One region of the Bacillus sp. D48C genome, then DNA from elsewhere that is predicted to be linked to it. Evidence: riboswitches for the same ligand, from Rfam matches in the RefSeq annotation. Region 1 holds a riboswitch; the other holds the start of a gene.
The links. Region 1 has a riboswitch for lysine ahead of lysA (diaminopimelate decarboxylase). Riboswitches for the same ligand answer to the same signal wherever they lie in the genome.
Positions count from the first base shown of each region.

Region 1 (4,570 bases):
AGCAATCGAAACGAGTTCCTCATTCTCATCATTCCCTCGATTCGCTAACATTGCTTCATAACGCGCACTATATAAAGCAGGTCTTAAATTATCTGTCATTCCACCATCGACTGATACATATTTCCGAATACCAGGAATATCTTTCACAGATCCAACTGTATAAATTGTTGTCCCAGCATCACCTACAATGCTACGGCCTGGTTCAATCCATATTTCTGGCAATGGATATTCACATACAGTAAATTGTTCTCTCACTGCACTTGTTACAGCTCGCACATATGTCTCAAGAGTTAATGGTGTATCCGACTCTGTGTAGCGTATTCCAAATCCCCCGCCTACATTTAACACTTTTACTACATAGTTTGTTTGCTCTCTCACTTCTTCTAAAAATTGGCGAAGAACTTCAATTGCTCGAACAAAACCAGCTGTTTCAAATATTTGCGATCCGATATGTGAATGAATCCCTAGCACATTATAATTTGATTTTTGTAAAGCAAATCCAATTGCCTGCATCGCTTGACCGTTTGAAACGCCAAATCCAAATTTCGAATCATCTTGGCCTGTTGTAATATATTCATGTGTGTGCGCCTCTACTCCAGGTGTTACACGAATTAATATGTTCACAAATTTTCCATGTTGCATCGCTAAATCGTGTAAAATTTCTAATTCAAAGAAATTATCTACGACAAAACAACCAATATTCGCCTGAAGAGCCATCACTATCTCTTCTTCTGTTTTATTATTTCCATGAAAATGAATACGTGATGCTGGAAATCCAGCTTGGAGCGCAGTATATAATTCTCCCCCAGAAACAACGTCTAATGACATATTCTCTTCACGAGCTACTCGGCACATCTCCATGCACAAGAACGCCTTGCTTGCATATGCTACTTGATAAGAGAAACCACTTTCTTTAAAAGCACGATGAAACGCTCGGCATTTTCCTCGAATAGACTCTTCATCGTATACATAAAGTGGTGTTCCGTATTGCTTTGCTAGCTGCGTCGTATCGCACCCTCCAATTTCTAAGTGTCCTTGCCCATTAATTCGGCTTGTGCCGTGTAAATACATTTAAATTCCTCCCTTATTTCCTCTAAAACTCATAACCCCAATCTTCTATTCATTGCAGCACGCTTTTAGATAGACAAAAAACGCGCGGAACAATGTTCACACGCGTTTCTTATTAGGAAAAATATATATTGAAAAAATAAACGAGTTGTTATCTCCTCAAAATAAGAAACCGCATCAACATCTCCAAATAGCTCTCCATAAAATAAATCTTATGACAGTACTACATTTATTCAATGTAGTCCCAATATATGAATAAGATGGTTATTCTTATATTTCGGCAATAGTCCCTTTCAACCTATGATCACAGATTCCATTAAATCTCCCATAGCTTACTCTTTCCTATCGCGGCCTCTACCTTTGAGAGTAGATGAGGTAAGTCTATTTAATTTTCAAACATCTAATTGTTGCTATTAACAATACCAAAGGACCATTTTATTTGTCAAACAATTTTTTATATTGTTTTTTTACAGTTTAATTTTGTATCGTTTGGTAAGCGCTTTACTGAAATCTTTGTCACTTCCCATTCGCCTTCTTCGTTATTAAATGTAATCGTTACCTTCTCAAATGGTGGAGCAATTTTCCCAGCAACACGTTCATACTTTGTCACTTCAATACTTGCTTGAAATAAATATGTACCGCTATACACTTTTTTTAAACTAATAATTTTAGGACATTGATAAGGTTTCAAACTTCCATATTGTTTTTCAATTGCTTTATTTATTTTTGGAAATAAAACAGAATAAAGTGCATCTTCCATAAGAGGTGCATCATATTGAGCTACCGACACACTCGGTGAAGTAAAAAGTATAACACTACTGCATGCTATAAAATATAATAATTTTCGCATTATAACCTCCGTATATCACGCGATTCTTTCTACGTACGATAATTATCATACATAGAAATTCTGTTTTATTGTCTCCCACCAATCTTTTTCTACTCGATTATTATAAAAAAGCCCACAACCCCCTTTTATTTTCGTATAATGATACTCATAGTATAATAATCATAATAACAAAGGACTGTTCGTATATATAAAAGGAGTCGTTAAGCAAACTGACTCACAAGAACTGTCATGCTTTTTAGGAGAGGAGTATATTATGCTACAACATCTGTTTCCAAAACTGCGATTTGCACTCGTTGCAGTCGTTTTACTATGGATTAAAACATATATTGTGTACAAGCTAGCATTTGATATTAAAATTGATAATTTCTTTGAAGAATTCATGCTTTTTATTAATCCACTAGCTGCGTTACTTTTATTTTTCGGCTTAGCTTTACTTGCATCTAAGCACCGAAACCGAATTATAATTGGAATCAGTTTTATACTGTCATTTATTTTATTTGGAAACGCAATGTTTTATGGGTTCTATAACGATTTCGTTACTTTCCCGGTTTTATTCCAAACAAACAATATGGCTGATTTAGGGACAAGTATAAAAGAACTCTTTACGTACAAAACATTACTTTTATTTGCAGATGCAATTATTTTAATGTTTATTTCGCGTAAATTCCCATCATTTGGCGACAAAACACCACTTTCCCGCTCAGAGAAGCGAACTTTCTTTAGCGGTGTAACAGCTTTATTAGCACTACAAATTGTTGTATCAGTTATTTATAAACCACAAATGTTCTCACGCTCATTTGACCGTCAAACTGTTGTGAAAAATTTAGGTTTATACACATATCATCTATTTGATATTACACTTCAATCCAAGTCTTCAGCTGAGCGTGTATTTGCAAGTGGCGATGGATTTTCTGAAATTAAGAACTATACAGACTCAAAAGACAAGCAAGTTGATAAAAACTTATTTGGAGCTGCAAAAGGTAAAAATGTAATTTTAATTTCAATGGAATCTACACAAAGCTTTGTTATTAATAAAAAAATAAATGGAAAAGAAATTACACCATTTTTAAATGAATTTATTAAGGATAGCTTCTATTTCGATAACTTCTATCATCAAACTGGACAAGGTAAAACTTCTGATGCTGAATTTATCGTTGAAAACTCACTTTACCCACTAGATCGTGGTTCTGTATTCTTTACTCATGCAACAAATGAATACACAGCTACACCAGAACAATTAAAGAAATACGGATATTCTTCTGCCGTCTTCCATTCAAACGATAAAACGTTTTGGAATCGGGATGTAATGTATCCTACACTTGGATATGATCGTTACTTTAATTTAAATGATTACGTAGGAACGGAACAAATGTCTGTCGGTTGGGGATTAAAAGATAAAGAGTTCTTTGAACAATCTATTCCAAAGTTAAAATCTTTACCGCAACCGTTCTATACAAAATTTATTACATTAACAAATCATTTTCCGTTTCTTCTAAATCCGGAAGACCAATATGTTGATGAATTCAACTCAGAAAGTGGTGTTGTAAACCGCTACTTCCCAACTGTTCGTTACACAGATGAAGCTCTTAAATTATTTATTAAACAATTAAAAGAAGAAGGACTGTATGATAATTCCGTTATTGTCATTTATGGTGATCATTATGGTATTTCCGAAAACCATAACGCAGCTATGGCACAGTTCCTAGGAAAAGATACTATTACACCATTCGATTCTATGCAATTACAACGCGTTCCTCTTATTATTCATGTGCCTGGTCAAGAAGGAAAAGTTGTTTCTAAAGTATCTGGTCAAATTGATATTAAACCAACGCTCCTTCATTTACTTGGTATTAAAACAAATAAATCCGTTGAATTTGGAACTGACTTATTTATTAAAGAAAAAGACCCGCTTATGGTAATGCGTGATGGTAGCTTTGTTTCTGAAGAGTATGTTTATACAAAAAATATGTGCTACAAAAGAAGTACGGGTGAAGAAGCTGACATGACGCTATGTCAGCCGTATGTTGAAAAAGCAAAAACAGAATTAAAACTCTCCGATAAATTAATTTATGGAGATTTATTACGTTTCGATCCTAATAATCGATATAAAACCGGAACGATGACAACGAAATTTGAATAGTAAAGGAAGCAACTTTATACAAGTTGCTTCCTCTTTTTATTTTCACTTAATTTATTCCTCATCCTTCTATGAAATCTTTCACAAATTGGTAATTTCTTTCGTATGAGGAATAAATTTATGGTATGATAAAATAAGTAAACTTTCATACACTAATTAAGAATTTATTACAGAAAGCAAGGGATCAGATTTTGTATAGAGCAGCTATTCCAAACTTATTTACGCTCGGAAATTTATATAGCGGATTTTTATCAATCGGCTATGCATCTTTAGGATATTATAAATCAGCTGCTATTTTAGTACTTATCGGGATGATGTTAGATAGTCTTGATGGTCGTGTTGCTCGTTTATTACGTGTTGATTCACAAATGGGAAAAGAGCTCGACTCGCTTGCAGATGTCGTAACATTTGGTGCAGCACCTGCTGTTTTAATGTATTACACATCTTTCTCAAACTACGGAATCATCGGATTATACATAGCGGGATTATTCCCTCTTTTCGGGGCATATCGTTTA
Region 1 covers NZ_JBKFAQ010000005.1:222,828-227,397, reverse strand. The annotation lists gene lysA (diaminopimelate decarboxylase) at 1-1,071, opposite strand, end outside; lysine riboswitch at 1,252-1,433, opposite strand; gene ACLBXA_RS15330 (DUF3888 domain-containing protein) at 1,523-1,918, opposite strand; gene ACLBXA_RS15325 (LTA synthase family protein) at 2,172-4,058, shown strand; gene pssA (CDP-diacylglycerol--serine O-phosphatidyltransferase) at 4,247-4,570, shown strand, end outside.

Region 2 (4,570 bases), on a different contig from region 1:
TAGCAATCTACTTACACCAAATAACGCAACAATTCCTGTATATACAAACCAAACTAGCGCAAATACATAGTGATTTGTGACGAAAGCTAGCATTGCACAAATTGCTGCAATTGGATATAAAAACGATACGAATTTATAAAATAATAAATACGATCCATCTCTTTTTCTTTTATCAATAATACAAAGTGACATTGGTATAAATAATAAAACAGATAATAATATAATTGCTTCAACAGGATTTATATTCGACCGCTCACATAATAGAAAAACAACATAACCAGCAAGCCCAAATATTATATTTTTCATATCGTTTATTTCCTTTCCACAAATGTTCCCTTATATGAAAAAAGCGAGCCAATTAACGGGTTTCGTACTTGTACATGAATTCGAAAACACTGTAGTGTTGCATCATAACTTTCAACAATTTTTGCTTCACCATACAAGAATTTTGGCAACGGAATTTTTCTTCCAAACATATAAAACCATTGTTTCTTTGAAGCAATATGCATTGCCCCTAACTCATCGATATGAAAATGTAGTGTAGAAACGAGTAAATGTGGTTCGCCAAAATAATCTACAATTTCATTTTCGTTTTCATCCAATTGCATAACTGCGTTAAAATATCTTTTCTTATTATGAAAATAAAAAGTACGGTTCCACCTTACTAATTCTTGTCCATATTCATCTCGCTCAGCTATGTTTTGTATCGTAAATGGAATTTCCTCTCCTCGTTCCGAGAAAAACATTCGAAACTTCGATGCAATTTTCAATATAAATTTCACGAAAAAAGAGCCACCGTAAATTTCATCCATCTTTCCTTCCCCTGTAAAACTATTCTCTTCTGTAATGGCATAACGCTTCTGCAATTCAGGATGAAGATTTTTATAGGTATCCCCTAATAATCGTTCATACATATTAGCCATACACTTATCCCTTTCTCGCCCTCTTGCAATTTTTCGCGCTTGGTAAATCGAAACTATTTATATAACCGACAATTGATAACCCCATTAGAAGAACATTTAATGTAATCGGATTAAACGGCCCTGTAAAGCTTGCGATATTCGTAAATCCTGCCGCTAACGTTAAAACTAGTAATACAATAATATGCAGTATAAATAATTTTCGTTTTGTTAGTGGCAACAGCCATACGACACCGAAAATTATTTCTAACACCCCAATTATTTTAAGTATATATACACTACTTTCATTTGAACCAATTAATACAGAAAGCATCTTTACTTCTTCTGAATGAGTAAACAGTAGTTTCGGCACTATCCCTTGATATATCCATACAAAAGCAAATAAAAAGCATACGAGCCAATACGTCATTGTTCTTCTAATTAGTAACCTAGGATGAAGCCCCTTTTCTAACCATAATTTTAAGGCATCAAAACTCCAAGCGGTCGCCCAACCTAATAACGGACGAAAAATATAGGAATCTATTACATTTCCTATACGACCAAATCTTGTATCATAATCATATTGTGTCTCAAAATGGATGTATTCTTTATTCGGCGTATACTTCCAATAACCACGTCCTATTTGAATAAGAGATAATGTATTATCCGTCCAAAATTTTAAAGAGGAAATTCTTTCACCAGTTTCTTTTCTTATTTCACCTATTGATTCCCCTTCTCCAGCTATTTCAAGCCCAAATCCAATCTTTGTTTTATACAAAAACTTCTGTGGTTCTCCTTCTTTTTTCCCTAAATACGAAATTTCAGTAAAGCGAGCATCCCACTCTGTATGTATATCTGGTTCTTGCGTATATCTCCATAATTTTTCCATCGTCGTGTTCATTTTTGTCGCAACATAAATAGGCTGTTTCCTTTTCATTCTCCCACCTCCTATGCACTATAAGTTTAATGTACATGCAATGAATTTATTTTGCTACATTTTTCACAAACTTTTCTGTAAAAAGAAAGAATTTTTAAAATATATGTAAAACACTTGATTCCCCGAAAAATTTAAATTATTATAAAACAAATGTTACCAATAACTTCATAAATCAAACACTCTCGCCTAAAACGTGAGATAGAGGTTGCGATACTTATGAGTATTCTAATGGAGACACAGAGATGTCTATGAACTTAGATGAAAGGAAGTATTGCCGAAATTGATAAATTTCTCTGCATTTGTCAATTGGGGCTGTTTTCGAATAGAAACAGAACTGTCATATGTACAGACGTGTACGTATGAAGAGCTATCTACAAAAAAGAGATATCATTTTTTATGATATTCCTTTTTTGGCGGTTTTTTTATTAGCTCCGTTTTCTGTTTCCCTTTTCCTGTAACAGCACCATCCTCACTTATTTGAGATGGTGTTTTTTGTTTGTCTTTCTGGTAACTACAGGAGTATTGGGATTTATATATTTCCTAATCTATTCTTAAAAATAGACGAAAGAAGGAATTTGTAATGGAAACAATTGTTCAAAAATTTGGTGGCACTTCTGTCGGAAGCGTCGAACGCATTCAACATGTAGCAAATTTAATTATTGAAGAATATGAACGAGGTCATAGCATTGTCTCTGTCGTTTCAGCAATGGGAAAAAGCACAGATGAACTTGTCGCACTCGCTAACGCTATCACAGAAAATCCAAGTAAACGTGAAATGGATATGCTTCTATCTACAGGAGAACAAGTAACTATTTCATTATTAACAATGGCACTGCAAGCAAAAGGCTATCATGCAATTTCATTAACAGGGTGGCAAGCAGGTATTACGACAGAATCTGTACATAGTAGTGCACGGATTACTGACATTCATACAAATCGTATTCAATCTTATCTTGCTGAAGGCACGATTGTTATCGTAGCTGGTTTCCAAGGTATAAGTGTAGAAAATGAAATTACAACGCTTGGCCGTGGTGGTTCTGATACGACTGCTGTCGCACTAGCCGCTGCACTTAAAGCAAAAAAATGTGATATTTATACGGACGTGACAGGCGTATATACGACGGACCCACGAGTTGTAAAAGATGCTTACAAATTAGACGAAATTTCTTATGACGAAATGTTAGAGCTTGCTAATCTCGGTGCCGGCGTATTACACCCGCGCGCTGTTGAGTTTGCTAAAAATCATAACGTAGTTTTAGAAGTTCGCTCAAGTATGGAACAAGAAAACGGAACAATTGTAAAAGGAGAATGTAACATGGAACAACAATCAATCGTTAAAGGTATTGCATTTGAGGATAACATTACACGTGTCACAATTAAAGGATTAGAACAAGGCTCGCTTTCAACAGTTTTCTCTACATTAGCAGCAGCACACATTAATGTAGATATCATAATTCAAAGTATTACAAATGAAGGAACTGTACACCTCTCCTTCTCCATTCATTCGAATGATTTAAGAGAAACTTTAGAAGTTTTGGAACAAAATCAAGAAACTCTTCACTATGAATCTGTAGAACATGAAAATCACTTAGCAAAAGTATCAATCGTAGGATCTGGCATGGTATCTAACCCAGGTGTCGCTGCAAATATGTTCACTACTTTAAAAGAAGAAGATATTCATATTAAAATGGTAAGTACATCAGAAATTAAAGTGTCTGTCGTTATTGACCGCCTTCATTTAGTAACAGGCGTTGAGGCGCTGCATCAATCATTTATGGCGAAAATTGAGCCTTTCGTGCAAATGAGCTAATCTCATCTATTTAGTAATACTAAAAAAATCATATTAATGTATTACATTCCTATTAAATAAAAAGCTGTTCGTTAACACGATGCTATATGACATATTAAAAAACACCTTGTCACATTTTCCTATACTGTGACAAGGTATTTTTAACTGAAAGGAATTTGTAACTACTTAGTAGTATAATTATGAGGATAATTAAATAATAGACTTTTATACATAAGGAGATAAGACTATGGCAAAAAACAAATTACTACGAATGGACAATGTCAGCATCGTTGTAGAATCCCTTGATAACGCAATCTCTTTCTTTGAGGAGATTGGCTTGAATCTCGAAGGTCGAGCCAATGTCGAAGGTGAATGGGCTGGTCGCGTAACTGGACTCGGTTCTCAGTGCGTAGAGATCGCTATGATGGCCACTCCAGATGGCCACAGCCGAATTGAACTTTCGCGATTTCTCACCCCTCCTACTATAGCAGATCACCGAACAGCTCCTGTAAACGCCCTCGGTTATCTACGCGTCATGTTCACCGTTGAAGATATTGACGAAATGGTATCGAGACTCACTAAGCATGGTGCAGAGCTCGTTGGCGAAGTAGTTCAGTACGAGAACTCGTATCGTCTCTGCTACATTCGTGGAGTCGAAGGAATTTTAATCGGTTTGGCGGAAGAACTCGGTAATAAGTAAGCAAGTGACGTTTTGTAAAAAAGAGGGAATAGCTCTATATTTAAGCTATTCCCTCACTTCTATTAAAACAGATGAATGTTTTCTTTTTTACAAGCTGCACGTAAATCGTCAGGCCATACAGAAGATTGAACTTCACCGATATGTGCTTTACGTAAGAAGTACATGCACATTCTTGATTGTCCAATGCCACCGCCGATTGTTAATGGTAGTACGTCTTCTAATATACCTTTATGGAAATCATACTC
Region 2 covers NZ_JBKFAQ010000014.1:88,181-92,750, reverse strand. The annotation lists gene ACLBXA_RS25400 (YndJ family protein) at 1-306, opposite strand, end outside; gene ACLBXA_RS25395 (DUF4166 domain-containing protein) at 312-923, opposite strand; gene ACLBXA_RS25390 (DoxX-like family protein) at 928-1,836, opposite strand; lysine riboswitch at 2,028-2,214, shown strand; gene ACLBXA_RS25385 (aspartate kinase) at 2,417-3,646, shown strand; gene ACLBXA_RS25380 (VOC family protein) at 3,873-4,325, shown strand; gene asnA (aspartate--ammonia ligase) at 4,388-4,570, opposite strand, start outside.
Region 2: linked by a shared signal. The riboswitch ahead of ACLBXA_RS25385 (aspartate kinase) and the one ahead of lysA (diaminopimelate decarboxylase) in region 1 are both predicted to bind lysine.